Regions from separate parts of the Streptomyces sp. NPDC021020 genome, predicted to be linked through region 1. Evidence: riboswitches for the same ligand, from Rfam matches in the RefSeq annotation. Region 1 holds a riboswitch; each other region holds the start of a gene.
The links. A riboswitch is a leader RNA that binds a small molecule or an ion and turns the genes downstream of it on or off. The one in region 1 is predicted to bind cyclic di-AMP.

Region 1 (7,470 bases):
CGAGATGCGCGGGCCCGCGTTGATCTGGGTGTACGTGGTGCGCGGCAGCGACACACCCGCCGCCTTCCACGCCGCCTGCGTCAGGCCGGAGCAGTCGTACGCGCGCGGGCCCGTCGCGCCCCACACGTACGGCAGGCCGAGCGCCTGGTAGGCGAACGCCACGGCGCGGGCGGCGCGCGGCGAGGGGGCCGCGACCGCGGGCAGCGGCGCGGGGGCGGTGCCGTGCGCGGGGGCGGTGTCCTGCGCCGGGGGGCCGTCGTCCGCCGCGAGGGCCGCGCGCTGGGCGGCGGTCAGCCGGGCCAGCAGCGCCTGGGCGGCGGCGAGCTTGCCGGTGACGGTGCGGCGGTGGGCGGCGACGGCGGCCTGCGCGGTGCGCAGGGCGGCGAGCTTGTCGGTGGCCTGCGCGCGGGTGCTCGCGATGTCGCGCTGCTGGGAGGCGAGTTGGCGCAGCGTCACGGACTGGCGGGTGCCGGCCTGGTCGAGGAAGGCGGCGCGCTCCAGGTAGGTGCTCGGGGAGGAGCTGAGGGCGAGCTGCAGCAGCGGGTCGATGCCGCCGGTGCGGTACTGGGCGGCGGCGAGGCTGCCGAGCGCGTCCCGCGTGGTGTTGAGGGCGGCGGTCTTGCGGGCCAGCTCGTCCTGGAGGGCGGTGACCGCGGAGTTCGCCCGGTCGGCCTGCTCCGTGGCGCCGTCGTACTCCTGCGTGGCCTGCTCCGCCTGCTGGTAGAGCGTCGCGACCTGGGCGCGTACCTGGTCGGGGGTGAGCTGTGGCTCGGCGTGCGCGGCCTCGCCGAGCAGGGTCACGGAGGCGGCCGAGGCGAGGGCCAGGGTGACACCGACCCGTTTGGTGGCCGCGGAGGGACCGCCGGCTAAAGGAGGGCGCCTGCGGTGCGCGGCGGGGCCGGTGGGACTGCCGGCGGGACTGTGTGAGGCCATCGCGGCCGTCACTCCTTCCAGGGAACGGCCCGGCGGCGCCTGCACGGGGGGTCAGGGCGCCGCCGGGCCTTCGGCGGGGGTGGCCGAGTGCCGTCCACGAGCCGGGACGGCAGTGGGGTGTCGGCCACCTGAGGAGCGACGCTAGACCCGCCGGGGGCGGGAAAGGGGCGCGTTGACCGGGATTGGCCTCATCCGGTCACCTCTGCGCGCTTTCGACCGCCGTTCGACGGGTGACCCGCCCGCATATGCCCGCAGCCTGACCGGATGCCCCGGATCCGTACGACCGACGTACGGGCAGGGGCGCGGTCAGGCTGCGGAGGAGAGGCCGCGCGGGCGCCGGGGTCAGGCGACCCGGCGCGCCTGGGAGAAGGGCATCCAGCTCATCGGGGCGACCTCGACGACCGCGCCGGTGTGCGGGGCGTGCACGATCTGGCCGTTGCCGAGGTAGATGCCGACATGCGAGTTGCCGGAGTAGAAGAAGACCAGGTCGCCGGGCCGCAGATCGGCCTTCGAGACGGCCACCCCGTCGTGGATCTGGTCCTGAGTGGTGCGCCCGAGGGTCACGCCCGCCGCGCGGAAGGCGGCCTGGGTGAGCCCGGAGCAGTCGTACGAGCCGGGGCCGGTCGCGCCGCGCACGTACGGCTTGCCGCGCTGCGCGAGGGCGAACTGGATCGCGGCGGCGGCACGGCCGCTCGCGGGGCCGGAGTAGGTGTAGTCGCTCTTGGACGACGAGCCCTTGTGGATGTTCGCGACCTGGGCGCGCTGCTGGGCGGTGAGGCTGTTGAGCAGCTTCTGCGCCGCGGCGAGCTTGGTCTCCATCGTCTTCTTCTGCGTCGCGAGCTGCTGCTGCGCGGTGGTGAGCTGGGCGAGGCTCGCGGTGGCCTGCGCCCGCTTGATGGAGGCCTGCTCCTGCTGGATCTGGAAGTTCTTCAGCGCCGCGGTCTGGCTCGCCGACAGCTGGTTGAGCGTGTGCGACTGCTCCAGGAAGGCGGTCGGGTCGCTGGACAGCAGCAGCTGGACGGTCGGGTCGATGCCGCCGTCGCGGTACTGCGCGCTCGCGAACTGGCCCAGCAGCTGCCGGGTGGCGTTCATCTGCTCGGTCTTCCGGGCGACCTCGCCCAGCAGCGTGTTGGTCTTGTCGCGCTGCGTCTTGGTGTTCTCCACCGCCTGGTTGTAGGCCTCCGTCGCCACCTCGGCCTGCTCGTTGAGGGTGTCGATCTGCTGCTTGACCTCGGCGATGGTGGGCTTCGGTTTGGCGGGCGTGGCACTGGCGCTCTCGCTGAGCAGGGTGACGGAGGCAAGAGCCGCGGCCGTGACCCCGACCGCCGCGCGCGGGGCGGTGACGGCCAGCAGGCTCTGACGCGGCTTGCGGTGCGACGCCACGAAGGCGACTCCTTCCGTGAACCGCCGACCGGGTTAGCTGACGGGTTCGGGCCGGGAAGGTTGGCCCTACGGTCCGGCGCCTCGCGGCACCGTGTCCGATTCACCCCAACTGTGCTTGGTGGGTCCCCGGTTCCGGCCTGGGCCGGATTGAGCGGAGGTGAGACGCTGCCGGTGCGGTCACCGGCGGAGAACGTATCGCCTAGCGGGCTACCGTAGCCAAACTCTCCCGGGTCTGGGAAGTTTGGATCGGAACGTGACCGAAATCGCTTTGTGATCTTACGGTTCGTGACCGTGCGCCATGACGCCGGTCAACGTTCCCCGACGTCGGTCAGTACGGGCGGACCACGCCGTAGATGGGCATCTCGGTGATCGGCGCGATCTTCACGACGGTGCCGGTGTGCGGCGCGTGGATCATGTTCCCGCCGCCGATGTAGATGCCGACGTGGCTGTGGTCGCTGTAGAAGAAGACCAGGTCGCCCGGCTCCATGTCGGACTGCGACACCCGGGTGCCGACGTTGACCTGCTCGCCGGTGGTACGCGGCAGCGTCACGCCCGCCGCCTTGTACGCCGCCTGCGTCAGGCCCGAGCAGTCCCACGAGCCGGGGCCGGTCGCGCCCCACACGTACGGCTCGCCGATCTGGGCGCGGGCGAACGCGATGGCCTTGTCGGCGAGCGAGCTGTTCGCGGCGGAGGAGGTCGAGGTGGTGGAGCCGGCCTGCTGGGCCTGCTTGGCCGCCGCGTCCTTCTTCGCCTGCTCCTGCTTCGCGATCGCGGCGGCCTTGCGCGCCGCCTCCTCCTCCTGCTTCTTCTCCAGGGCCGCGAGCCGCGCCTTCTCCTGCGCGGTCAGGCTGTTGAGGAGCTGCTGCGCGGCGCCCAGCTTCTTCGCGACATCGGCCTTGGCGGTCTTGAGCTGCGCCTGCTTCGCGGTGAGCGTCTGGAGGGCCTGCGCGGCCTGGATGCGCTTCTGGGTCGCGTCGGCCTGCTGCACCCGGAAGTCCTCGACGGCGGCCTTCTGCCGCTTGCCGAACAGGTCGGTCAGGTGCCGCTGGTCCAGCAGGTCCTGCGGGCTGGCGGCGAGCAGGTAGGTGGCGGTGGAGTCGTCGCCGCCGCTGCGGTACTGCGCGGCGGCGTAGATGCCCAGCTGCCGGCGGGACTCGTTCAGCGTCTGCGTCTTCTGGGCGGCCTGCGTCAGCAGCGTGTTGACCTTGGTGTTCTGCTGGCTGGTGGCTTCCTTGATCCCGTTGTAGTTCTCGGTGGCCACCTCCGCGTCGTGCTGGAGGGCGTCCACCTTCGCCTTCACCTCGGCGATCGAGGGCTGCGGCGACGGGGCCTCGGGCGCGGCGCTCGCCGCCTCCGCGAAGATGGTCATCGTGGCCAGCGCGGCGGTCGTCAGCCCCACGGCCGTACGCGGCCCCGGGCTGCTGAGTATCGCGGTGCGGGACTTGCGGTGTGTCGCCATGCCCGACGGACTCCTTTCGGACGCTGCCTGGTGCGGCACCGTAACCAAGTGCCGCAGCGAGGGGAAGGCCGGTGTCCGGTTGGCCCCGATACCTTTTCGTAATCAATTCTGATTCTCACCGAGTGTGATTCGCGCGCTACGGGGAAAGGGGCCGAACCGGACGTCGCTGTCAGTACGGGCCTCTAGACTCGGGAGGCGATGAGCAGCCTCTTTGACGACGACTTCCTCGCCGGCCTCCAGTCCGGTCTGCACGTGGCCCCCGAGCCCGCCGACCCGGACGCCCCGCCGCCCCCGGAGGACCTGGAATCCGGCGGCGGCGCCCCGGCCGGCGAGCGCGACGCGTACTACCGCAACGGCGCCCCGCGCCCCGCCACCGACCCCGCGCAACTCCTCGAAGGGCTCAACGAGCAGCAGCGCGCCGCCGTCGAGCACGCCGGCGGGCCGCTGCTCATCGTCGCCGGCGCGGGCTCCGGCAAGACCCGGGTGCTCACCCACCGCATCGCCCACCTGCTCGCCGCGCGGCACGTCCACCCCGGCGAGATCCTCGCGATCACCTTCACCAACAAGGCCGCGGGCGAGATGAAGGAGCGGGTGGAGGAGCTGGTCGGCCCGCGCGCCAAGGCGATGTGGGTGTCCACCTTCCACAGCGCGTGCGTGCGCATCCTGCGCCGCGAGTCCAAGGTGCTCGGCTTCACGTCGTCCTTCTCCATCTACGACGCGGCCGACTCCAAGCGCCTGATGGCCCTCGTCTGCCGCGACCTGGACCTGGACCCGAAGCAATTCCCGCCGAAGTCCTTCAGCGCGAAGATCTCGAACCTCAAGAACGAACTGGTCGACGAGGAGACCTTCGCCGGGCAGGCCGAGAACGGTTTTGAGAAGAAGCTCGCGGAGGCGTACGCGCTCTACCAGGCGCGGCTGCGCGAGGCCAACGCGCTCGACTTCGACGACATCATCATGACGACGGTCAACCTGCTCCAGGCATTCCCCGACGTCGCCGACCACTACCGGCGGCGCTTCCGGCACGTCCTCGTCGACGAGTACCAGGACACCAACCACGCGCAGTACACGCTGGTGCGCGAGCTGGTCGGGACGGGCGAGGAGGCGGGGGAGCTGTGCGTCGTCGGTGACGCGGACCAGTCGATCTACGCCTTCCGCGGCGCGACGATCCGCAACATCCTCCAGTTCGAGGAGGACTACCCGCAGGCCCGCACGATCCTGCTGGAGCAGAACTACCGTTCCACCCAGACGATCCTGTCGGCCGCGAACGCCGTCATCGAGCGCAACGCCGGCCGCCGCGCCAAGAACCTGTGGACGGAGGCCGGCGACGGCCCCGTCATCACCGGCTACACCGCCGACCAGGAGCACGACGAAGCGCAGTTCGTCGCCGACGAGATAGACCGCCTCACCGACGCCGGCGACGCCCGCCCCGGCGACGTCGCCGTCTTCTACCGCACCAACGCGCAGTCCCGTGTCTTCGAAGAGGTCTTCATCCGCGTCGGCCTGCCCTACAAGGTCGTCGGCGGCGTGCGCTTCTACGAGCGGCGCGAGGTCCGTGACGTCCTTGCGTACCTACGCGTGCTGGCCAACCCCGAGGACGGCGTCCCGCTGCGGCGGATCCTCAACGTGCCCAAGCGCGGCATCGGCGAGCGCGCCGAGGCGATGGTCGAGGCGCTCGCGGCCCGCGAGAAGATCTCCTTCGCCGCCGCGCTGCGCCGGGTCGACGAGGCGTACGGCATGGCGGCGCGCTCGTCCAACGCCGTCAAGCGCTTCACGACGCTGATGGACGAGCTGCGCACCGTCGTCGAGTCCGGCGCGGGCCCCGCCGTCGTCCTGGAGGCGGTGCTGGAGCGCACGGGCTATCTCGCCGAACTGCAGGCCTCCACCGACCCGCAGGACGAGACCCGGGTGGAGAACCTCCAGGAGCTGGCCGCGGTCGCCCTGGAGTTCGAGCAGGAGCGCGGCGAGGAGGAGCCCGGCTCGCTGGCGGAGTTCCTGGAGCGCGTCGCCCTCGTCGCCGACTCCGACCAGATCCCGGACGACGACGAGTCCGGCGGCGTCATCACCCTCATGACGCTGCACACCGCCAAGGGCCTGGAATTCCCGGTCGTCTTCCTCACCGGCATGGAGGACGGCGTCTTCCCGCACATGCGGGCGCTGGGCCAGGTCAAGGAGCTGGAGGAGGAGCGGCGGCTCGCGTACGTCGGCATCACACGGGCCCGCGAGCGGCTCTACCTGACCCGGTCGATGATGCGCAGCGCCTGGGGACAGCCCGCCTACAACCCGCCCTCGCGCTTCCTGGAGGAGATCCCGGACGCCCTCATCCAGTGGCGGCGCACCGGCTCCGACGCCAAGGGCCCCGGCGGCGGGGGCGGCAGCCCGGCCTCCAAGGCGGCCGCGTCCCTCTCCTCGACCCTCGGCTCCGGCACGGGCGCGGGGCGGCGCGGCGCGGGCGGCTTCGCGACCCGGCGCGGTGCGGCCGACCGCCCGGTCATCTCGCTCGCGGTCGGCGACCGTGTCACGCACGACCAGTTCGGGCTCGGCACGGTCATCGCGGTGACCGGCCGGCCGGGTGACGAGAAGGCGACGATCGACTTCGGCGACGAGCGGCCCAAGCAGCTGCTGCTGCGGTACGCGCCGGTGGAGAAGCTGTAGCCGTTGTCGTTGCCGCAGGGATCGGGGTCCGCGGGGCTTGCGCTTCGCGGGCCTGCGGGTCCTGCGGGCTCGCGGGCCTCAGCGCGGGTCGAGGCCGTGCTTCAGGAGCCACGCCAGCGGGTCGATGGGGGAGCCGCCGTTCGGGCGGACCTCCAGGTGCAGGTGCGGGCCCGTGGTGTTGCCGGTGTTGCCGGAGTAGGCGATCACCGTGCCCGCCTTCACCTTGCCGCTGCGGATCTTCGTGCTGCTCAGGTGGCAGTACCAGGTCTCGGTGCCGTCCGGCGCGGTGACGATGGCCATGTTGCCGTAGGAGCTGTTCCACTGGGTGCGGACCGTGCCGTCGGTCACCGCCATCACCGGGGTGCCGACCATGACCGGGAAGTCGATGCCGGTGTGCACCGACATCCAGTTCACACCCGACTGCCCGAAGTACGCGCTGAGCCCGTGCTGCTTGACCGGCAGCAGGAACTTCGGCCGCAGCGCTTCCTTGCGGGCCGCCTCGGCCTCGGCCGCCTTCTTGGCCGCGGCCTGCCGGTCCTTGAGGTCGATGCGCTCCTGGGTGCGGCTCGCGCGGTCGGCGAAGTCGCTGGCGTCCGCGCTCACCCCGGCGAGCTGCCGGTCGAGCTGGGTGGTGGGCGCCTTGCCGCCGCTCGCGTCGGCGTCCGCCTTGCCGCTGTCCTGCGCCACGCCCACGCCGGTCACGGCCGCGGCGCCGACCGCCGCGACGCCCATCACGGCGACCGACGGCACCGCCACGGTGAGCAGCGCGGAGCGCCGCGCGGGCTTGCGGCGGCGGCTGCGGGCGGCGGGCGCGGCGGGGTCGGGGCCGTCGGCGGCGAAGTCGTGCCGCTCGTCGGGGGAGGGGGCGGTGGGCGCGCCGAGGTCGTCGAGCCCGTCGAGGTCGAGGTCGCTGAGGTCGGGGCCGAGGCCGGAGCCGGGGTCCGCGGCGGGCTGCGCGGCTTCGGGCGCGGCGTATCCGTACGGGTCGGGGGCCGGCGCGTCGTAGCCGTAGTGCTGCTGCGGGCCGGGCTGCGGGGCGTAGG
Region 2 (7,470 bases), on a different contig from region 1:
TCGTGGGCGGCGGTCCAGCCGAGCGTGTCGCCGGGCGGGGGCAGCGCGCCTGCGCCGTCTCCGCCGACGTGGGCCGTGACCGGTGCGGTGGAACCGGCCGCCGTCGCGAGCAGCGCCGCCGAAAGGACTGCTCCCGCGCCGATGGCAAACCTGCGAGGTCTGCTGACCGCCCTCCGCGCCGGAGGCGTGGAAAGGGAACGCAGCAGCCGGAGCATCGGTGTCCCCATTTCCTCTCGACGCGCACGGACGCGGTCGTCGGCCCGCGTGCGAACACGGTAGGGCAGGGAGAGACGTGCAGGTCACCCGGACGAGCTGAAGGAGAGGGGCGTTGAATGCAATGCGCCGGTTGCTTTCGGAAAGGGGCGGTCGGCGGTGTCCTCCGTGACGATTTCCGACCGCTGATGCAAAGACTGCAGAAGGGGACCTCCGCGCACGCCGGGCGCGCGCGGCGGGAATGATGTGCGGCTCGTTTGTGTGTTTTGCGGCGGCGCTTTACGGTGCGAGGTGCGGGGTGGTAAAGGCCTGGGTCTTGGGCCGGTTGCCGGCCCCGGGGGCCGGCTGCCGCGGGTCGCGGCGGGGCGGGCGGGCGCGGTGACCGGCGGCAGCGCCGCTGCGGGCCCGGTGCGCGGGGCGGGGACGGGCGGCGCGGTGGGGCGCGGACCAGTCGTACCGGCGGGCGCTGCGGGCGCCGGCGCGTGGTCGGGGCGGTCGGAGCGTACCGCCGAACGGTGGATCACGTTCCGCCAGTCGGGTGAATCGCGCGGGGTGGCGTGGGCGCTGGGGCTGGTGGGGCATCACCGTTGTGAGTAAGGCGGGTGACCTGCCACTACAGCGCGGGACACCTGCCGTAGCAGGAGGTGAGCCATGATTACGAATGGCTTGTGGCGAACGGTGCAGCGTGCCATTGAGTCGCCGGAACTGACGGTCCGGTTGATCGCCATCCTGGTCACCATGGGCACGTGCGCCGCCGTCTTCGCCTGGCTCTGGAGAGCCTGACCCTCCGTCCCGCCCCGGCCCCGTACCGGCGGCACCAGCGCCGCCGACCAGGTCGCGACCCGTCCGTCCACAGCCTGTGGACGACGGTCCGCCCGTACGGTCACGGGGTGCGGGGCGGGGCGCGGGCGACGGCGACGCGCTGCCCGGCGCGGGGCCTGGCGCTGCCGGGCCGCAGGGCGGCGCGAGCCGCGGGAGCGCCCGTGGCTGCCCGGGATCCGGAATCCCGCGCGGCCCGCAGGTCACAGCCGCCCGTCCAGCGTGCGGGCTCAACTTCCGTTCCCGACAAGCGAATTGGAGTCGTCAGAAGCCCCTGGCATAGTCAGTCCCCATGAACACCGACTCCTTCTGGGCCCTCCTGGAGGACTCCCGGCGGCACGGCTTGGGCAGTGACAAGCGTGACGCCGGACTGCGCGACAGCCTCGCGCGGCGCACCGGTGACGAGATCGTGGCCTTCCAGGCCTGGCTCGACGAGCTGACCGACCTGGCCCTCACCTGGGATCTGTGGGCCGCCGCCGACCGGATCTTCGGTGGCTGGTGTTCCGACGACACCTTCCGCTCCTTCCAGCACTGGATGATGGGCCTCGGCCGCGCGGTCTTCGAGGCCGCGGTGAACGACCCGGACGTCCTGGCCTACGCCCCCGAGGTGCTGCGGCTGTCCGGTCGCCCCCGCGCCGCCTGGCCCGCCGCCGACCGGCCCGCGTGGCCCGCCCTCGACACGGTCGGCCTGGCCGCGTACGAGCTGGTCACCGGACCCTGCGAGGACTTCGGCGACGCCTTCTACGCCGCCGTCCGCGGCGCCCGCGGCGCCCGCCGCCACTGGCCCGCTCCCTACGGTGCCGGCTGCGGCGGCCGGGGGACCGGCGCCCCGCCCGTACCGGCGGACAGCCCCGACCCCTCCGGGCGCCGCTGGTCGGCCCTCGACGAGGAGGAAGCGGCCCGGCGGCTGCCGCGGCTGAGCGTCCTCTTCCCCCTCGACGAGCCCTTCCCGCGCGGCGGCGCCACCGACCGGTCCGCTCCGTAGCGGGCGCCGGGCCCCGTACCGGCCGGTCGGCGCCTGCGGCGGGCGGTCGGGGCCCGGCTGCCGCGCGGCCCGGCCCGGCTCAGACCCCGTTGACGAGCCGGATGTAGCGCACCCAGTCCCAGTTGGGGCCCGGGTCGGTGTGGTCGGTGCCGGGCACCTGGACGTGGCCGATGATGTGGGCGCGGTCCTTGGGTATGCCGTACTTGTCGCAGATCGCCGCCGTCAGCGCTGCCGAGGAGTGGTACATCGCGGTCGTGAAGTACGACGGCTGGTCGACCCAGCCCTCGTGCTCGATGCCGATGCTGCGGGTGTTGTAGTCCCAGTTGCCCGCGTGCCAGGCGATGTCGTGCTCGCGGACGCACTGGTCGATCGCCCCGTCGGCGGACCGGACCACGTAGTGGGCGGCGGCCGCGTGCGCCGGGTCCTGGAAGAGGGAGATCGTGTCGGCGAAGGTCTCCTGGGTGACGTGGATGACCACCATCTGGATCGGGTAGCTGGAGGGCCGGTTGGACGCCGTGTAGTTGGCGGTGCTGGCCGGCGCCCAGGTGGCTGACGGGTAGTCGACCGCGGCGGCTGCGGCGCGGGCAGAGGCGGGGGTGGCGGCCGGGGCGGAAGCGGCCGGCCAGAGGTCGGCGGCCAGGCCCGCGGTGGCGGCGGCGCCGATTCCGAGTCCGCCGCGCAGCAGCGAACGGCGGGTGGGTTCCGCAGGGTTGGGGCGATGCATCGGGGGCTCCCAGAGGCGTCATGGTGCTGAGGCGGCATGGTGCTGAGGAGTCATGGCATGGACGAGTGCATGACAAGAGCATCGGGCCTGCCCATCGTGCGGCTCACGCCCCTGGCGTGCCAAGGGATTCGCGAATTGGCACAGGTTCAGACCACTGGCGCACCCGCGCCGCCGCGAGGGTCACCGACCCCTCACCCCGCGTGATCATCCCTCCCCCTTCCGGTAACAACTGGCGAACACTCGCATCACTGCCCGGCCACGCCGCGTGTCCGCTTCCTCCCTTCTACGGATACCCTGCCCGATTGCTTCCCACCCCCAACTCTTCGATTCGGCTTGGAAAACCCGTCCGGCTCTATTAACGTTCGATAACGCAGCGCGGTCGTCACTGCCGCCGACAGGCGGCACCGTGCGCTTGCCGAATCCCGTCCGCGGGAACCGGGGACCCGCCCTTCCGTCACCACGGAAGGGGTCCAATGGGGTGAATCGGGGGGCCGTCAGGCCGTCCGTAGGAGACCTTCCTGCTCCGAACCCGTCAGCTAACCCGGTAGGCGAGAAGGAAGGAAAGGAGTGCGCCCCCGTGGCGTCCAACCAGCCTGCCTACGCTCCGACCCCGGTGGCAGAACCGACCGGGCAATGGCACTTCGGAGAGCCCGGCGAGCGCTTCTCGCCCGACGGCCCCGGCTATTTCCCCGCGGCACCCGGCACCCCCGCCGCCCCCCAAGCCCCCGGCTCCCAGGGCTTCCCCGGCTCCGCCGCCCCGCTCCCGGCACCCGCCGCAGTCCCCGCCCCCGAGGCCCCCGCGCCGGCCGGCTCCCCCCGGCCCGACGCCGACGGCCTCCCGGGCGACGGCCCACGCAGCCAGCCGCGCCTGCCCCGGCAGCGCGGCGGGCTCCCGGGTCTGGCCGGCGGCCTGAGCAGCGCGGCCAGCGTCGGATCGGCCGTGCTCGGCATGGCGGCGATGGCCGCGGTCGGCACGGGCGGCGTGGCCGCCGCGGCCGAACCGCCCGCCGCCGCCGCGCCGGTGGCGGCTCCTGACCTGCCGGTCGCGCCGGCAGCTCCCGCCGCGGCCCCCGCCGTCCCGTTGCCGGACGTCGCGGTCGGCACCCCGTCGTACGACCCCGCCGCCGTCACCCGGGCGGCGACCGCGGCCCCCGCCGCCCCGCCCACCACCGAGGCCCAGGACGCCCCGTGCGCCGAGCCCGGCGCGGAGACCGCCGACCCCGGCGAGGCGCTGTGCAGCCGCATCATCGCCCAGGTCACCCAGCAGCGCGCGGACGCCGAGCGCCGCGCCCGCGAGGCCGCGGAGCGGATCGCCGCGGAGAAGGCGGCCAAGGAAGCCGCGGCCCGCAAGGTGCGCGAGCAGGCCGCCGCCGCCAAGGCCGAGGCCGAGGCGAAGGCCAAGGCCGCCGCCGAGGCCGCCGCGCAGGCCGAGGCGGAGCGGCTGGCGCAGCTCGCCGCCTCCTACGTCAAGCCGGTCGCCTCGTACACGCTCACCAACGCCTTCGGCGAGTCCGGCAACATGTGGGCCATGCACACCGGCCAGGACTTCGCCGCCCCCACCGGCACCCCGGTCCACGCCGTCCACACCGGTACGGTCACCTCGGCCGGCTGGGCGGGCTCGTACGGCTACCGGGTGGTGCTGCGGCTCGACGACGGCACCGAGCTCTGGTATTGCCACCTGTCGACGATGGTCGCCACGGACGGCCGCGTCACCACCGGCGACACGATCGGCCGGGTCGGTGCGACCGGCAATGTACCGGGCCCGCACCTGCACCTGGAAGTACGCCCCGGCGGCGGCGCACCGGTCGACCCGGTGCCGTGGCTGCACGGCCACGACGTCGCCGTCTGAGATCCGGCGCGAAACGCCACGCCGAAACGCACGCACGTACGGATATCTGCGCATAAGCTAGGCGACAGGCATAGGCTTGCAGGTATCGGGGGTCGGGCACACGGTCTGTCCCCGGTATCGGCGGATTCACCGGACACGCACACCGCAGACGTGCGAAGGAAACACCGCAGGAGTACGGTCACGGCAAGGGCCCTGCGCCCGCTCGCAGGCCCCCAGGAGCCGCCGCGGCCCCGGCGTTCACCCCCCCCGACGCCGGGGCCGTCGGCATCTCCAGCCCCCGGCCCCCTCCCGCCCGGCCGGCAGGTCAGCTCCCGGCGCCGCCCGCGGCCGCCGTACCGTCCGCCGCCGCGCCTTGAGGGGCCTCCGCCTTCTCCGGCCCGTTGCCGTCCGGCGCGTCCGCCCCCGCCGCGAAGCCGGCCGCGAGGCCGACCAGGGCGACGAGGTCGGCCCGGTCCGTCGCACCGTCCAGGGCGCGGTATTCGACGGCCGCCAGGATCGCCATCCGTTCGCCCAGCCCCCACTGCGGGTAGGGGTCCGCCGCGACCAGATCCGCGGCGAGGACGGGCAGCGGGCGCCCCGCCGTGTGCCCGCGGTGGATGACCTCCCGCAGGTCCAGCAGGTAGTCGGCGTAGCGCCGCACATCCGCGGGCGTCATCACCGGCCCGTGCCCCGGCACGACGACCCGCGGGTCGCACTCCAGGATGCGCTCGCACGCGGCGTGCACCGACTCCAGCGGCCCCGCCCAGTGCACCGGGTGGTCCTCGTTGAAGACGACGTCCCCCGCGCACACCACGCCCTCCTGCGGCAGGTGCACGATCAGGTCGCCCGCGGTGTGCGCCGGCCCGACCTCGACGAGCCGCACCGCGACCCCGTCGACGTCCAGGTCGAGCTCGCCGCTGAAGGTGCGGTTCGGGTGCAGGGGCGTGACCCCGCCGAAGTCGCCGTAGCGCGCGAAATGCCGCCGCATGTACGCCCCCATGGGCGTGGCCGGGTCGGCGGCCGCCACCAGCCCGGCCAGCACGGCCGGTTCCGGCTCCGCGCACAGGTGCTCGCCGTTGGCGTCGGTGGCGATGACGTCGGCGCCCGGGAAGAGCGCGTTGCCGTACGAGTGGTCGCCGTTGCCGTGGGTGTTCACGACGGTGCGGACCACCGGGCCGCCGCCTTCGTTGTCGTCGGCGTGGCCATTGCCGAGCCCTGCGATGAGCCGTTGCAATTGCCGGGTCATTCCGGCGGTGTACGGGGTGTCGACCAGCAGCGCGGTGCCGGGGCCCGGGCCCGCGCCCCGCCCGGTGACCACGACGCAGTTGGCCATGCCCCACGTCGCGTGGCCGTCCGGGAGCCAGGCGTGGACGTGGGGTGTCAGCGACCGCAGCGCATGCGGAAGAGGGAAGCTCATAGGGCCCAATTGTGCGGCCCAGCAGGGCTTTTCGCCGTATCGGCGGTGATGAGCCGGCGTCCGCCGTCCGCGAGGCCCTCCGGGTCGACGGGCGCGGTGGCGGGCGCCGTGAGGGACGGGCCGTGCCGCGGCTCCTCCCCCTGGTCGAAGAGGACGAACATCAGCCGCCCGCCCGGCACCCCGAACGGCCCCGCCGTGCACAGCGTCACCCACCCCGGCCCCAGCTCGGCGTGCACCAGCGGCAGCGCGCTCTCCGCCCGCGGCCCGATGTACTCGCCGGTCGGCGCCTCCAGGAAGGGGGCGACGACCGGGTCGCGCATGGCGTCCGCGTGCAGTTGCGCCAGCGGCCGGTCGTGCGGGTTGGCCACCACGGCGGCGCGCAGTTGCGGCACGAGCCGCGGCAGCCAGCTCTCCGCCCAGTCCCCGAGCACCTCCCGGGCCTCGGTGTCCAGCAGCATCCAGCGCATCGTGTTGCCGGGCACCTCGCGGCGCGGGAAGAGCCGCGCGAAGGCGGCGTTGTACGCGACGACGTCCCACGCCGCGTCGTTGACGTACGCCATCTCGTGCGAGCCGCGCAGCACCCGCTCCCAGGGGCTGGGCACGGCCCTGCCCAGCTCCGGGTCCAGCCGGTAGGCGGGCGGCACGCCCGTCGCGTAGAGGACCAGCGCCTCCCACTCGTGGTCCGACAGCCGCAGAACCCGCGCCACGGGCTCCAGCAGCTCCGCCTCGATCGCGGCGAGCCGGCCGCGCTCCACGTAGCCGTACTTGTGCTCCGGCCAGCCCAGCAGCCGCGTCATGTGCTCGTGCGTCAGCCCGCTGACCTTGCGCCCGCGCGGGTCGGCGCGCGGCGCGAGGCCGAACTCGCCCGGGTCGACCCGGGCCCTGGCCCGCGCGAGCAGCGTCTGCATCGCCTCGCGGTCGCGCACCGGCCTCACGGCTCCCTTCCGGCCCGCGCGCCGGCCCGCGACCCTCACAGGTCGCGCGGGTCGACCTCCCGGGCAAGCTTGTACCCCGCCTCGAAACGGCTCCCCGCGTCCAGCCGTTCCATCAGCGCGGCCATCACCGACACTACGTCCGGAGTGGTGATACCCAGCTTTCTGGCGATCCTGTCATCGGAGTAGCCATTGGCCATCAGCCGGATCACGGCCCGCTCCCGCTCCCCGAGCTGGGCGTGGTGCGGCCCCGGCGACATCCGCGACAGGGGCGTGCCGCGCCGCCAGTACGACTCGTATATCGCCGCGAAGGACGACGCCAGCAACTCCCCGCTGACCCGCACCAGCGGCGGCTCCTTCGCGCCCGACACCACCGTGCGGGCCGCCAGGCACACTGTGTGCCGGTCGAAGACCATCAGGTCGTGCGGCAGGTGGTCCAGCACCCGCACGCTCACCCCCGCGTCCGACACCTGCCGCAGCCACGAGGCCTTCTCCGGCACCGCGAGCAGCGCCCGCGGATACATCGCCCTGACCCGCACCCCGCGCCCCGAC
Region 3 (7,470 bases), on a different contig from region 1:
GCCGCCACCCACGGCGACTTCCCCGCCGGTCTGCCCGTGCTGCGCGAGGCCATCGCCGATCGCTACACCGCGCGCGGTGTGCCGACCATGCCCGAGCAGATCATGGTCACCACCGGGGCGATGGGCGCGATCGGCGCCACCGCCCGCCGTGTCGCCGGGCACGGCGAGCGCGTCGCCGTCGAGTCGCCGAGCTACGCGAACGTCCTGGAGCTCTTCCGCGAGACCGGCGCCCGGCTCGTCCCCGTCGCCCTGCGCGAAGGGCTCGGCGGCTGGGACATGGCCGCGTGGCGCCGCGTGCTGCGGGACGCCGCCCCCCGGATGGCGTACGTCATGCCCGACTACCACAACCCCACCGGCACGCTCGTCGGCGACGACGAGCGGCGCGAGCTGGTCGAGGCCGCCCGCGCCGCCGGGACGGTCGTCGTCGCCGACGAGACGATGGCCGAGCTGACCCTGGACGGCGACGAGCCCGGCGTGCGCCCGATGGCCGCCTTCGACCGCGGCGGCACCGTCATGACCGTGGGCTCCGCGAGCAAGGCGGTGTGGGCGGGGCTGCGCATCGGCTGGGTCCGCTCCACGCCCGACGTCGTCCGCCAACTGGTCTCCGCGCGCGCCTACCTCGACCTCGGCTCGCCGGTCGTCGACCAGCTCGCCGTCGCCTGGCTGCTGCGCGGCGGCGGCTGGGACCAGGCGCTCGCCACGCGGCGGCTGCGCGCCCGCGAATGCCGCGACGACCTCGCGGCGGCGCTGCGCGAGCACACGCCGGACTGGGACTTCACCGTCCCGCGCGGCGGTATGACGATGTGGGTCCGCACGGGTGACGTGTCCGGCTCCCGGGTCGCCGTCGCGGGCGAGCGCCTCGGCGTACGGGTCCCGTCCGGCCCGCGCTTCGGGGTGGACGGGGCGTTCGAGTCCTACGTCCGCATCCCCTTCACGGTGAGCGGCCCCACCGCGCGCGAGGCTGCGGCTCGGCTTGCCGCCGCTGCCACCGTCGTCCGCTCGGGGGGCGCCCCGGACGCGGACCCTACGGGGTTGTTCGTGGCCTGAGCGATCCGCTGCGCGGGGCGGTGCGTGTTTTCGGCTGCGGCCGCGGCGCCCTTGCGCAGGGCGGTGCTTATCAGGGGCGCGGGGAACTGCGCGAGCAACCACCCACCGGCCGGTGGTCCGGTACGGACCGAACTGCCCCTTCGGGCCGGTGACTACCCGCGCCCCGGTGGGGGCTGAGCGCGCAGTTCCCCGCGCCCCTAAAAACGCTCGCCCGGCGCCGCAGGCGCCAGCTCCCCGCGCCGCAGGGGCGGCCTAGGTCAGGTCCGCGACCGTGCGGATGACGTCCTTGCGGAGGGAGGGGGCCGCGGGTTCCGGGGCCGGGTCCGAGGTGGGGGCGGGGGCGGCGCCCGGGAGGAGGGTGAGGACGGCCTCGCGGTGAGCGGCCGCGCTCTCCTCGTCGTACGGGTCGGGCGCCGCCGGGACCTGGAGGCGCAGGACGGGCCCGGTGCCGAGCCGCGCGTACCCCCGGCCGGGCGGGACGTCCGCCGCCGGCGTGGACCCCGGCGCCGCGCCGAGCACCGCCTCGACGTGCTCGGACGCCAGCCGTCCGAGCACGACCCGCGCGCGGGTGTGGGCGACGACGACGGGCGCGAGCCCCTCCGTCGCGTCGAGCTGGTCGGCGACGGCCACCGCGACGTTCGCGGCGCGCCCGTGCCGCAGCGGCACGTCGAGCAGCAGCTGCGGATCGGGGCGGCCCTCGGCGAGGGCGAGCTGGGTGAGGGCGGTGGGCCGGTCGACGAGGATCCACAGCGGGCGCCGCGCGTCGTCCTCGACCGGGCGGCCCTCCTGCCGCGCGCGGTTGACGGCGACGAGCCGCCGCTCCGTCTCGTGCGCGGCCCATTCGAGCGTGGCGGCGGCGCCGAGTACGCCGTCCTCGACGGCGAGCACGCCGGGCCGCCCGGTCAGGAACGCGTACTCACCGGCGCCGCTGCCGTCCACCACGACGACGTCGCCGCCGGTCAGCGCCTGGAGCGCGACGCAGCGCAGCAGGCCGGTGGTGCCGGTGCCGGGCTGGCCGAGGGCGAGCAGATGCGGCTCGGTGGAGCGGGCGCCGGTGCGCCACAGCACGGGCGGCGCGTCGCGCGGTTCCGTGCCGTCGCCGCCGGTGACCGGCAGCGTGCGGTCCACCGCGTCCGGGTCGGTGAAGCCGAGCACCGTCTCGCCGGGCGCGGTGACGAAGCGCTGCACGGCGATGTCGGTGGCCAGCGGCGGCAGGGCGGTGAGGACGAGGCGGTTGTCCTCCTCGTTCCAGTCGAAGCGGTATTCGCGGCCGCGCCCCGCCTTGGCGTGCAGCAGCTGCTCGACGCGGGTGCGCGCGTCGGGCTCGCCGTCCGTGAAGTACGCCGGGTAGCGCAGTTCGAGCCGGACGAGTCGGCCGTCCTCGAAGTCGTAGGAGCCGAAGGCCTTCTCCCAGCCTCCGTCGTACGTGTAGAGCGGCGCGGGGTCGGCGGGGTCGGAGAGGTACGGCACCAGGGCGTCGTACAGCGCGCGCAGCCGGGCGGTCTCGGCCTCGCCGGGGCCCGCGGGGGTGCGGGCGGCGCGGTCGCGGCCCATCCAGGCGGCGGAGGCGAGCACGGCGGCCAGGGCGAGCAGCGGCCCGTACGGCATCATCACCACGACCACGACGCCCCCGGCGGCGAGCAGCAGCGCGGGGCCGCGGCGGTCCTTGGGGGTGCGGGCCCACCAGGTGCCCGCCCAGGCGGCCTGGCGGCGCATGCCGCGGCCGATGGTGATGACCGGATGCAGGACGTCCGAGGCGCCGTCGGCGGCGGTGCGCGCCAGGTCGCGGCCGCGGGCGAGCGCGGGACGGCTGGTCAGGATGCTGGGCAGGGGGCGCCTGGACACGGCTTGCTCCATGGGTGGCGGGGGAGTGCTGGGGTGCGGCGGGGGAGGGACCGCGAGCGACCCGGGAGCGGGCGCGCTCCCGGGTCCTGGGGGTGACGTCGGCAGCCCTAGATCTTGATCCCGCCCAGCAGGCTGGCCAGGCTCGCGCCGCCCGCCGTGATGCTCGGGGCGATGGCGGTGCTCGCGAGGTAGAAGCCGAAGAGCGCGCTGACGATGCCGTGGGACATCTTCAGACCGTCCTTGCGGAAGAACAGGAAGACGATGATGCCGAGCAGGACGACACCGGACATGGACAGGATCATGGGCTTTCTCCTGGGTGAGGGGGACGGTCACCATGAGTTCCTCCAGGGTCACAAAAAGTCATGGATCCCGCTCGGCGGCAGATGGGTGATTTGTAGAGAATTTCGCCCATCAGGGTGGGTTGGTCCCCGCCGGGGCGCGCGCGTGGCGCTCGTACGGCCCCGCGGCCGTCCCGCCCGATCGGGTGACGGCGGGCCCTCGCGTCCGCTCCGTGGGCGGCTCCGGCAGGATGGGCGCGTGCAGTTCACGCCGATCAGCCGGCCCCGGCTCGCCGCGGCCCTCGCCGAGAAGATCGCCGGGCAGGACCCGCCCGCGGGGCCGTGGTGGCGGGTCGCCGTGGACGGCGCGCCCGCCGCCGGCACCGCGGACCTCGCCGACGACCTCGCCGCCGCGCTGCCGCCGCTCGGCCACCGGGTGCTGCGGGTACGCGCCGCGGACTTCTGGCGGCCCGCGTCGCTGCGGCTGGAGTACGGGCACGAGGACGCCGACGCGTACTACCAGCTGTGGCTGGACACCGGCGCCCTGCGCCGGGAGGTGCTGGACCCGCTCGGCCCCGGCGGCAGCGGGCGCGCCCTGCCGTCGCTGCGCGACCCCGGCACCGACCGTTCCACCCGGGCGGACTACGTCGAGCTGCCGCCCGGCGGGGTCCTGGTGCTGGACGGCCCGCTGCTGCTCGGGCAGGGCCTGCCATTGGACCTGACGGTGCATCTGCGGCTGTCGCCGGCCGCGCTCGCCCGCCGTACGGAGGAGGCGGCGCGCTGGACGCTGCCCGCCTTCGCGCGCTACGCCGACGAGGTGCTGCCGGAGGAGACCGCCGACGTCACCGTGCGCGCCGACGACCCGCGGCATCCCGCGTGGACGGGCGGGGAGCCGGCATGAGCGTCGTGACCAGGCTCCGCCTTGCCCTCGGCGGTCGCGCCCCGCTAGCGTCCACGACCACCATGACTGTCGCCACCGCGCCGCTGACTCCCGAGCACATACCCCTGGCCGTGCAGCGTTACGACCGCTGGTTCGCCCGTGCCCGGCGCCCGCCCTCGCAGCGGTCCTGGCTGGCCGACGGACCCGTGCGCGGCGAGGACCTGCTCGGCCGGCTGCACACGGTGCCCGGCCTGGAGGCCTGCCGCGCGCTCGACGGCGACGGCAACATGATCGGCTACCTCGCCGCCCAGCCCGTCACGCTCGCCCCCGACGACCCCGCGGGCCTGCGCACCCACCCCCACTCCGCGCTCGTCCCGTACGGCGGCCACGCGCTGCCCGGCGGGCGGGAGACCGAGGTGCTGCGCTCGCTCTACGCCCGGATCGCCGAGCGGCTGGTCGCCGACCGGCGGCTGGTGCACTACGTGCAGGTGCCCGCGGGCGAGGTGGCCACCGCGCCCTGGGTAGACCTCGGCTTCGGCCGCGAGCTGGTGCACGGGCTGATGGCGGTCAAGGCCCGCGGCCGGCAGCCGCGCGGGGTGGAGGGCCTGGGCATCCGGCGTGCCGGGCCCGGCGACCTGCCGCAGATAGGGCGGATGGCCGCCGAGTCCTCCCGGCGGCAGCGCGGCACCGCGGTCTTCCAGCCGCAGCCCGAGGCCGCGCTCGCCGCGCACCGGCTGCGCTACGCCGACGCGCTCGCCGACCCGCGCTGCGGCGCCTGGATCGCCTCCCGGCGCGGCGAGGAGATCGCGATGGTCGTCATCGTCCCCGCCGCTCCGGATCCGGTGATACCCGAGTCGTGCGTCGAGCTGGCCGAGGCGTACGTGGAGCCGTCGGCGCGCGGTGAGGGCATCAGCCGGGTGCTGCTGGCCACCGCGCTGGCCTGGGCGTACGACAACGGACACCGCTACATGTCGGCCCGCTGGCACTCCTCCTCGCCGCTGGCGGCGGGCCACTGGCCCGCGGTCGGCTTCCGGCCGGTCGCCTACCGGCTCAGCAGGACGCTGGACGCGCGGATCGGCGGGGCGCCGGGGACGTTCTGACCCCCCATCGGCGACTAAAGGTGCGAAAGTTGCATAAGCCTGCATATCGGACATTTCACGGTGATGTGGATCACGCCGGGCGAATCGTGTGTCCGGTGTCACCCGCCGAACACGGTCCGCTCCCGGCCCGCGCACCCGCTGTTCCCGCCGCGGGTCGAATGTTGCGGTGGGTACGCGGCCGGTCCGCGGACGGTGACGGGCGCGGGTACGTACCGGATCGTACGGGTGGCGCGCTGTGACCGCCGGTAAGGGTGGAATGGGGCGGCATGCCGGGTTTGCTTGCCCGGCGCTCGCGAGGTCGTTTAGCTTCGCCGTTACCGCGGGCCGGACGTCCGCGACAGCCGCCGGGCGGAACGCCGAATCCTGCCGCCGCCCGGGCGCAGCACCATCCGAGCTGCAAAGGGCAGGAGCGGGGGACCCAAGGTAAGCCGCCGTCCGGGACGTCTCCCGGCCGGCTCGGGGTGAAGCCGTGCCGTACACCCGCGCACCTGACCGGAGCGCGCACCGCGGCCGCGGCCGGGCATCTCCAGCCCGAACCCGACAGCTCACCTCGCAGGCGTAGGAGAGGAATCCCCATGCCCGCACAGGGTCAGCACCGCAAGCCCCGCTCGCTCAACCGCCTCACCCGCGTCTGCATCGTGGCCGGTACGGGCGCCGCTGCCGTGGCGATCCCGCTCGTCGGCGTCGCCCAGTCCGCGTCCGCCGCCGAGCCCGCCAAGGCCCCGGCCGCGGCGACCGCCACGGCGCACGACTACACCGTGGTCCGCGGCGACACGCTCGCGAAGATCGCCACCACGCACCACGTCAAGGGCGGCTGGAAGGCGCTCTACGACGCCAACAAGAAGGCCATCGGCGCCAACCCGTCGCTGATACGCCCCGGCCTGCACATCACGCTGGACACCACCCCGGCCGCCGCGCCCGCCGCGAAGGCGCCCGCGGTGAAGGCACCGGCCGCGAAGGCCCCCGCCAAGAAGGCCGCCCCGGTGAAGAAGGCCGCTCCGGCCGCCCCCGCCGCCGCCGCGAAGAAGGCCGACACCGGCTGGACCAAGCCGGTCGGCGACGCCGCCATCGGCACCGGCTACAAGACCGGCGGCAGCATGTGGTCCTCCGGCCACCACACCGGCGTCGACTTCCTCGTCTGGAGCGGCACCCCGGTCCACTCGGTGGCCGCCGGCACCGTCGTCCACGCGGGCGCGGACGGCGCCTACGGCAACGACGTGATCATCAAGCACGCGGACGGCAAGTACACCCTGTACGGCCACCTGACGCGCCCGGTGGTCTCGGTCGGCCAGACCGTCACCGAGGGCCAGGAGATCGGCATCTCCGGCGCCACCGGCAACGTCACCGGCCCGCACCTGCACTTCGAGGTGCGCACCACGCCGGACTACGGCTCCGACATCGACCCGGTCGCCTACCTGGCGTCGCACGGCGTCACCGTCTGAGCCACCGCCCGAGCGGCACGACCCCCGGTGCCCGTCCGGTCCTCGCGACCGGGCGGGCACCCGCGTGTCTCCCCCCCCCCCGTGTCACGCCTGCCCGAACAGCCCGGCCAGCTCGCCCCGGGAGGCCACACCGAGCTTCGGGTACGCCTTGTACAGGTGGTAGCCGACGGTCCGCGGGCTCAGGAACAGCCGGGCCGCGATGTCCTTGTTCGACAGGCCCTCCGCCGCCAGCCGGACGATCTGCGATTCCTGCGGTGTGAGCCCCGCCTCCGCGTCCACCGGCGCCGCCTCCCGGCCGGCCTCCGGCAGTGTCCCGCCCGCCGCGCCCAGCTCGCCGCGCGCCCGCTCCGCCCACGGGGCCGCGCCGAGCCGCTCGAAGACGTCCAGTGCGGTGCGCAGCCTGACCCGGGCCTCGTTCTTGCGGCGCGCCCGGCGCAGCCACTCCCCGTACAGCAGGCCGGTGCGGGCCGACTCCATCGCCCGCCGGTGCGGGTCGTGCGCGTCGAGCGCGGCGAGGTAGTACGCCTCCGCGTCCGCCTCCGGCGCGCGCAGCGCCCGGCAGCGCGCCACCAGCGCCGCCGCCCAGCTCTGCCCGGACCGCGCCGCCCACTCCTCGAACCGCGCGAAGGACGCGTCCGCGCGCTCCGGCACCCCGAGCCGCACCGCCGCCTCCACCAGGTCCGGCACGCTGCGGGTGGCCGATATGTGGTGCCGCACCGACTCCTCGCCGAGCAGCGCCAGCTGCTCCAGCGCCGCCTGCGCCCGGCCGCGGCCCAGCTCCAGCAGCCCCTGCGACCAGTACGCCCACGGGGCGCCCGGCGCCATCGCCGTGCCCGAGCCGCCCGCGAGCGCCGCGTCCACCCGGCGGCGGCACTCGT
Region 4 (7,470 bases), on a different contig from region 1:
CGCCCGCTACGTGCTCCCGGAGTTCACCGAGCGCAGCAGCAGCGGCACCCGCACCACGGACCCGTACTCCAAGCTGCTCCAGGAGCGGATCGTCTTCCTGGGCACCCCGGTCGACGACACGTCGGCCAACGACGTGATGGCCCAGCTGATCCATCTGGAGAGCGCGAGCCCCGACCAGGACATCCACCTCTACATCAACTCGCCGGGCGGGTCCTTCTCCGCGATGACCGCGATCTACGACACGATGCAGTACGTGACGTGCGACGTCGCGACCGTCTGCATCGGGCAGGCGGCGTCGGCCGCGGCGGTGCTGCTGGCGGCCGGGGCGCCGGGCAAGCGGATGATCACCCCGTACGCCCGGATCCTGATCCACCAGCCGTCGATGGGCGACGTGGTGCAGGGCGACGTGTCGGACCTGGAGATCCAGGCCAACGAACTGCTGCGCACCCGCGACAAGCTGGAGGCGCTGCTGGTGCGCCACACCGGGCAGGAGCCGGAGCGGATCCGGGCGGACATCGAGCGCGACAAGGTCTTCGACGCCGCGTCCGCCGTCGACTACGGCCTGGCGGACCGGCTCACCAACAGCCGCAAGACCAACGGCCCGGCCACCGGCGCGCGGTGAGGCCGGTGCGCCCGGAACCGCCGCCGCTGCCGGCGCTCACCCGCTCCGAGGGCGAGCTGATCGACTGCTACCTGGAGGTCGTCGACCTGCTCGGCCGCGTCAACCCGTCGCGCGGCACCGACACGTACGGGGCGCTGCGTGCCGCGCAGGCGCTCGTCGGGCGGGCGCTTGCGCTGCGCGAGGCGCTGACGGTGATGCACCTGCGCGGCGAGACGCAGCTCCACCACGCCACGCTGGGGCGGGCGCTGCGGGTGCTGGACGGCGAGCGCCGGTCCTCGCTCGCGGTGGTGGCGCCCGCACCGGAGCCGCCCGCGCCGTGACGGCCGCCCGCGCCGTCACGCTGCGGCGCGGCCTCCCCTTGTCGGCCGAACCCTCCCTCATCCCGTCGGCCCAGCGGCGCGGGGCCGGCGGGCGACCGCCCCGGTTGCGCGGGCCGGTCCGGGCGGTGGGTCGACAGCGCAGGTCACAGCGGTGTGCCGGGGCGCGCCGCTCACCGGAAGGGAGCAGCGCCGCCACCCGGTCGGACCAAGCGTGACGAGGGTCACACCGGGCGTTTCCCGCCGGGTACCGGCGTGCCGTGTGCGTCACGATCCGTGGTGACGACAAGCCCCCGCCGCCGTGGCGGGGCGGTCCGCACGGACGCCGAGTCCCGCCGGCGTGCGGATGCCAGGTCGACACGAGTGCAACGGCGGGAGCGGAGGACCCACGCACGACGGGGCCGGACCCGGTACTCCCGGGCCGCCCCTTGGGGTGAAGCCGCAGCACGCGGCCGGGCATCTTCGCCTGCCCGAACCCGACAGGTCATCCTTCGCAGGCCGACGACGAAGGGTTGCGCATGACCGCGCCTGTCGCAGTTTCCGCTTCCGCACGGCTGACCCGTCTCGGGGCCGCGTCCGTGCTCACCGCCGCCGCAGTCGCCGTACCGTCCCTGCTGCCCGGCGCCGTCCAGCAGGCCGAGGCGGCCACCACGGGCGTCCGGGCCCTCGGGGTGGCGGCGTCCAAGGAGGGCTCCCTCTACCAGTGGGGCGCCACCGGGCCCTCGCGCTTCGACTGCTCGGGCCTGACCCTCTACTCCTTCAGCAAGGCCGGCAAGCGGCTGCCGCGCACCGCCGCCGCCCAGTACCGCAACACCCGCCACATCTCCGCGTCCGGCCGGCACGTCGGCGACCTGGTCTTCTTCCACAGCGGACCGTCCGCGTCCTCCGTCTACCACGTCGGCATCTACGCGGGCGGCGGCAAGATCTGGCACGCCCCGAAGACCGGCGCCCGGGTGCGCCTGGAGCACATCTGGACGCGCACCGTCTGGTACGGGCGGGTCTGACCGCCGCGCGGCCCGCGCTCAGCCCACCGGGACGGCCCAGGGCAGCACGATCCAGACGGTCTTGCCGCCGTCGCCGGTCGGGGTGACCCGCAGGCTGCCGCCGGACTCGGCGGTCAGATGGCGGATGATGACCAGCCCGCGGCCGTTGTCCTGCTGCTGCGGGCACACCGCGGCCTGGCGCGGCCAGCGCGGGTGGCTGTCGGTGACACCGATGTGCAGCTGCTCGGACCGCTCCAGGCGTACGTCGACGGTGAAGGTCGGCGACAGGCCCGAGGTGTGCAGCACCGCGTTGGTGGCCAGTTCGGACACGATCAGGCGCACGGTGTCGACGGCCGGGGCGCCCGCGGGCAGTCCCCAGTCGGCGAGCAGCGCGCAGACGTACCGCCTGGCCGCCGTCACCGAGGCGGGTTCGCTCGGCAGGGTGACGGACGCTTCCTGAAGATCTGCCATGGCGACGCTTCCCTTTCCCGCCGTGACCTGGCTCCGATGCGAACGCCCCGGCTGCGGGGCCGGAATTGGGCCGCCCTCGCATACGCCGGGTTCGCGCCAGAATGCACTCATCGTGCCGCCAATGCGGGCGCCGCACAGCGGTCTGCATATATCTGTCGCTCAAATCGGTGAACTCTGCCGCGGGAGAACGCACATGGTCGGCAGACTGGCGTATCGGGGAGAAGAGGACAGAACGCAACCGGCCGCCGGATTGCGTCGCAGCGAGGAGGGCGAGAGGACATGGAACGAGAGCCCGCCGTACGCCGGCGCCGACTCGGCGCGGAACTGCGCCGGTTGCGCGATCTCGCGGGGTTCACCAGCGGCGAGGCGGCCCAGCGGGTGGGGTGGCACCAGTCGAAGGTGAGCCGTATCGAGACCGGCCACAGCAGCGTCCGCGCCGAGGACGTCAACCTGCTGCTCGACGCCTACTCCGTACGTGACCGCGATGTTCGCGACCTGCTGCACACCCTTGCCGGACACGGCCACCAGCGCGGCTGGTGGCACGACTTCCGCGAGGTCCTGCCGGTCGAATACCGCGACTTCATCAGCCTGGAGACGGGCGCCACCCGGGCCAGGTCGCTGGAGACCACGGTGGTGCCGGGCCTGCTCCAGACTCCCGGGTACGCCCGTGCGCTCACCCGCGACGTACTGCCGCAGCTCGCCCCGCGCGAGGTGGCCGCGCTGGCCGAGGTGCGCATCGCACGGCAGGCTGTCCTGCTGGAGCAGAACCCGCCGCTGGAGCTGAACGCGGTGCTCGACGAGGCGGTGCTGCGCCGCGGTGTCGGCGGGCCGGAGGTGATGGCAGGTCAGCTGCGGTGGCTCGCACGCGCGGCCGAACTCCCGCAGGTTTCCCTGCAGGTGCTGCCATTTGCCGCGGGCGGGCACATAGGGGTGACGGGGTCTTTCGTCATCTTCTCCTTTCCGCGCATTGCAGATCTGGATGTGGTTGTTCTCGACCATCTGACCGGTAGTCTCTGTGTCGATCGGAAAGAAGACATCGCCGCTTACACCGCCGCGTTCGCCCGATTGTGTGATCGCGCGCTCCCCTGTGCGGAATCGGCTGCGATGATCACGGAAATCGGGGCGGAGTTCTCGCGGTTGCAGCGGCGCACTAAGGAGGCACCGACAGCATGACTGCGCGAATCCCGGCGGCCCGCGAGCCGCACGCCCACGTTCCGTCCAGCCTGGCGCTGGACGTCGCCTGGCGGCGCAGCAGCCACAGCACGGCGGCGAACAACTGCGTCGAGACGGCCCGTCTGCCCTCCGGCCCTGTCGCGGTCCGCGACTCCAAGGACACCGCCGGGCCGGCCCTGCTGTTCGCACCGGGTGCGTGGACCTCGTTCGTGGCGGCCGTCAACGCGGAGGCGCTCAAGGCCGGTTAGACCCCGGAGGCGGGCAGGTCCCGTCAGGTACGGATCGCCCCGGCCGGCGCGGTCGCGACGATCGTGGCGGCCGCCGCCGCGATCCCGGCCGGGGACAGCGCCGCGTTGGCCGTCACCCGCAGTCGGGAGACGCCGTCGGGGACGGACGGCGGGCGGAAGCAGCCCACCGCGAGCCCCGCGGCGCGGCACGCGGCGGCCCACTCCACCGCCGCCGCGGGCGAGGGCGCCCGGACCGAGACGACGCACGCGTCCGGCGCCGTCGCATCCAGCCCCGCGGCGGTGAGGCGGCGGTGGAAGTCGCGGGCCGCGCCCAGCGCGCGGCCCGCCCGCGCGGGCTCGCGCCGCAGCAGCCGCAGCGCGGCGAGGGCGGCGCCGGCCGCGGCCGGCGCCAGCCCGGTGTCGAAGATGAACGTCCGCGCGGTGTTGACCAGGTGGTCGATGACGGCGGCGGGGCCCAGCACCACTCCGCCCTGCGCCCCCAGCGCCTTGGACAGTGTCGCGGTGCACACCACGTCGGGCGCGCCCGCAAGGCCCGCCGCGTGCGCGGCCCCGCGCCCGCCGGGCCCGAGGACGCCGAGCCCGTGCGCGTCGTCCAGCAGCAGCGCGGCCCCGTGCGCACGCGCCGCGGCGGCGAGCGCGCCCAGCGGCGCCGCGTCGCCGTCCACCGAGAAGACGGTGTCGCTGACGACGACGGCCCGCCCGGCGTGCGCGGCGAGCGCCTTGCGCACGGCGGCGGGGTCGGCGTGCGGGACGACCTCGGTGGCCGCCCGGGACAGCCGGCAGCCGTCGATGAGGGAGGCGTGGTTGGCCGCGTCGGAGACGATGAGGGCGCCCGGCCCGGTGAGCGCGGTGACCGCCGCGAGGTTGGCCGCGTAGCCGGAGGCGAGCACCAGCGCGGCCTCGAACCCGGTGAAGTCGGCCAGCTCCGCCTCCAGTTCGGCGTGCAGCGCGGTGCTGCCGGTGACCAGCCGGGAGCCGGTCGCCCCGGCGCCCCACGTCACGCACGCCTGCGCGCCCGCCGCGGTGACCTCGGGGTGCAGGCTGAGGCCGAGGTAGTCGTTGCCCGCGAGGTCGAGCAGGCCCGGTTCCGCGGCCCGTGGGCGCAGTTCGCGGCGCAGCCCGGCGGCGGAGCGTGCGGTGGCCTGCTCGGCGATCCAGCCGAAGGGGCCGGGGTGCCCGGCGGCGGGCGGTGTGCTGGTCACGGCGGTCCTTCGGGGTGCGGTTCGGGAACGGTCGGCGGGGTGCGGCCGGGGCGGCGCCCGCTGCGGGGGCCTCACCCTGCAACGTACTGGCCCGCAATCGTGCACAGGGTGTGGTGATGCACACACCGGCGGCCACCGCTCTTGTTCGGTCCGTCCTTGGCTCGGGGCCGCCGGGTAGGCGAGTATCCCCTCATGGATCTGCTGACCGCACTGGTGGACAAGGGGCTGCGCCGCGAGCTGCCCACCCGGGACGAGGCGCTCGCCGTGCTGGCGACGTCCGACGACGAACTGCTCGACGTGGTGGCCGCCGCGGGCCGGGTGCGCCGCACGTGGTTCGGCCGCCGGGTGAAGCTGAACTACCTGGTCAACCTCAAGTCCGGGCTGTGCCCCGAGGACTGCTCGTACTGCTCGCAGCGGCTGGGCTCGCAGACCGGCATCCTCAAGTACACCTGGATCAAGCCCGAGGAGGCCGCGGCCGCGGCGGGCGCCGGGGTGGCGGGCGGCGCCAAGCGGGTGTGCCTGGTGGCGAGCGGGCGCGGGCCGACCGACCGCGACGTGGACCGGGTCTCGGAGACGATCGCGGCCATCAAGGGGCAGCACGAGGACGTCGAGGTCTGCGCGTGCCTGGGCCTGCTGACGGGCGGCCAGGCCGACCGGCTGAAGGCGGCCGGCGCGGACGCGTACAACCACAACCTCAACACCTCCGAGGGCACGTACGGGACCATCACCACGACCCACACGTACGCCGACCGGGTCGACACCGTGCAGCAGGCGCAGGCGGCCGGGCTGTCGGCGTGCTCGGGGCTCATCGCGGGGATGGGCGAGAGCGACGCGGACCTGGTGGACGTGGTCTTCGGGCTGCGCGAGCTGGACCCGGACTCGGTGCCGGTCAACTTCCTGATCCCCTTCGAGGGCACCCCGCTGGCCGAGGAGTGGAATCTCACCCCGCAGCGCTGCCTGCGGATCCTGGCGATGGTCCGGTTCGTGTGCCCCGACGTGGAGGTGCGGCTGGCGGGCGGGCGCGAGGTGCACCTGCGCACGATGCAGCCGCTGGCCCTGCACCTGGCCAACTCGATCTTCCTGGGCGACTACCTGACGAGCGAGGGCCAGGCCGGCCAGGCCGACCTGGACATGATCGCGGACGCCGGCTTCGAGGTGGAGGGCGCGGACACCACGACGCTGCCCGCGCACCGCGCCGCCGGGCTGTGCGGCACCCACGACCGCGGCTGCGGGGGCTGCGGCGACACCGCCTGTGCCGACGCGCACGGGCACGGGCACGGCGGGGCGGAGGCCGCACCGCCCGTGCCGGGTGCGCGGACGGACCTGGTCGCGGTGCGCCGCCGGGGTGCGGGAACGGACCTGCCGCCCAATGCCTGAGCCCGCGGCCCTGTTCGCGGCCCCGGCCCCGCTGTCGCCCGAGGTGCTCCTCGGCCTGGACCGCGAGCACGTCTGGCATCCGTACGGGCCGATGCCCGGCCGCCAGGAGCCGCTGGTCGTGGCGTCGGCCGAGGGGGTGCGGCTGCGGCTCGCGGCGCCCGCGCAGGGGCGTGACGAGCTGGTCGACGGCATGTCGTCGTGGTGGTCGGCGATCCACGGCTACCGGCACCCCGTGCTGGACGCGGCCGTACGCGACCAGCTCGGGCGGATGAGCCATGTGATGTTCGGCGGCCTGACCCACGAGCCCGCCGTGCGGCTCGCGGCGCGGCTGGTGGAGATCACGCCCGAGCCGCTGCGGCACGTCTTCCTGGCCGACTCCGGGTCGGTGTCGGTCGAGGTCGCGGTCAAGATGTGCCTGCAGTTCTGGCGCTCGCTCGGCCGGCCGGAGAAGCGCCGGCTGCTGACCTGGCGCGGCGGCTACCACGGCGACACCTGGCAGCCGATGTCGGTGTGCGACCCCGACGGTGGCATGCACCACCTGTGGTCAGGGGTGCTGCCCGAGCAGGTCTTCGCCGAGCAGCCGCCGCCCGGCTTCGACGCGGAGCCCGACCCGGCGTACTGCGAGCGGCTGCGCGCCCTGGTCGCGCGGCACGCGCACGAGCTGGCGGCGGTGGTCGTGGAACCGGTCGTGCAGGGCGCGGGCGGCATGACCTTCCACTCCCCCGGCTACCTGCGGGTGCTGCGGGAGGCGTGCGACGAACAAGGGGTGCTGCTCGTCCTCGACGAGATCGCCACCGGCTTCGGCCGCACCGGAAAGCTCTTCGCGGCCGAGCACGCCGGGATCAGCCCCGACGTGATGTGCGTCGGCAAGGCGCTGACGGGCGGCTACCTGACGATGGCGGCGGCGCTGTGCACCTCCGCGGTCGCCGAGGGCATCTCCCGCGGCGAGGTGCCGGTGCTCGCCCACGGGCCGACCTTCATGGGCAACCCGCTGGCCGCCGCGGTCGCGAACGCCTCCCTCGACCTGCTGCTCGGGCAGGACTGGGCGGGGCAGGTCGAGCGGATCGGGGCGGGCCT

Region 2: another riboswitch for cyclic di-AMP. It lies ahead of ACH4SL_RS01605 (M23 family metallopeptidase); the one in region 1 lies ahead of ACH4SL_RS16980 (NlpC/P60 family protein).
Region 3: another riboswitch for cyclic di-AMP. It lies ahead of ACH4SL_RS25875 (peptidoglycan DD-metalloendopeptidase family protein); the one in region 1 lies ahead of ACH4SL_RS16980 (NlpC/P60 family protein).
Region 4: another riboswitch for cyclic di-AMP. It lies ahead of ACH4SL_RS28230 (C40 family peptidase); the one in region 1 lies ahead of ACH4SL_RS16980 (NlpC/P60 family protein).

The regions. Positions count from the first base shown of each region.
Region 1 covers NZ_JBIRQQ010000005.1:387,184-394,653, forward strand. Annotated here, with positions in the region: gene ACH4SL_RS16975 (NlpC/P60 family protein) at 1-933, opposite strand, end outside; gene ACH4SL_RS16980 (NlpC/P60 family protein) at 1,276-2,316, opposite strand; cyclic di-AMP (ydaO/yuaA leader) riboswitch at 2,323-2,480, opposite strand; gene ACH4SL_RS16985 (NlpC/P60 family protein) at 2,645-3,775, opposite strand; gene pcrA (DNA helicase PcrA) at 3,974-6,427, shown strand; gene ACH4SL_RS16995 (M23 family metallopeptidase) at 6,506-7,470, opposite strand, start outside.
Region 2 covers NZ_JBIRQQ010000001.1:352,717-360,186, forward strand. Annotated here, with positions in the region: gene ACH4SL_RS01595 (DUF4240 domain-containing protein) at 1,325-2,017, shown strand; gene ACH4SL_RS01600 (N-acetylmuramoyl-L-alanine amidase) at 2,097-2,741, opposite strand; cyclic di-AMP (ydaO/yuaA leader) riboswitch at 3,145-3,307, shown strand; gene ACH4SL_RS01605 (M23 family metallopeptidase) at 3,355-4,590, shown strand; gene ACH4SL_RS01610 (MBL fold metallo-hydrolase) at 4,895-5,986, opposite strand; gene ACH4SL_RS01615 (XRE family transcriptional regulator) at 5,983-6,912, opposite strand; gene ACH4SL_RS01620 (LuxR C-terminal-related transcriptional regulator) at 6,957-7,470, opposite strand, start outside.
Region 3 covers NZ_JBIRQQ010000008.1:472,003-479,472, forward strand. Annotated here, with positions in the region: gene ACH4SL_RS25850 (PLP-dependent aminotransferase family protein) at 1-1,047, shown strand, start outside; gene ACH4SL_RS25855 (hypothetical protein) at 1,300-2,892, opposite strand; gene ACH4SL_RS25860 (hypothetical protein) at 3,000-3,194, opposite strand; gene ACH4SL_RS25865 (uridine kinase) at 3,430-4,071, shown strand; gene ACH4SL_RS25870 (GNAT family N-acetyltransferase) at 4,134-5,150, shown strand; cyclic di-AMP (ydaO/yuaA leader) riboswitch at 5,533-5,722, shown strand; gene ACH4SL_RS25875 (peptidoglycan DD-metalloendopeptidase family protein) at 5,726-6,592, shown strand; gene ACH4SL_RS25880 (AAA family ATPase) at 6,677-7,470, opposite strand, start outside.
Region 4 covers NZ_JBIRQQ010000010.1:78,353-85,822, forward strand. Annotated here, with positions in the region: gene ACH4SL_RS28220 (ATP-dependent Clp protease proteolytic subunit) at 1-622, shown strand, start outside; gene ACH4SL_RS28225 (hypothetical protein) at 628-942, shown strand; cyclic di-AMP (ydaO/yuaA leader) riboswitch at 1,282-1,454, shown strand; gene ACH4SL_RS28230 (C40 family peptidase) at 1,458-1,943, shown strand; gene ACH4SL_RS28235 (ATP-binding protein) at 1,962-2,393, opposite strand; gene ACH4SL_RS28240 (helix-turn-helix domain-containing protein) at 2,673-3,566, shown strand; gene ACH4SL_RS28245 (DUF397 domain-containing protein) at 3,563-3,814, shown strand; gene ACH4SL_RS28250 (aminotransferase class I/II-fold pyridoxal phosphate-dependent enzyme) at 3,838-5,016, opposite strand; gene bioB (biotin synthase BioB) at 5,209-6,393, shown strand; gene ACH4SL_RS28260 (adenosylmethionine--8-amino-7-oxononanoate transaminase) at 6,386-7,470, shown strand, end outside.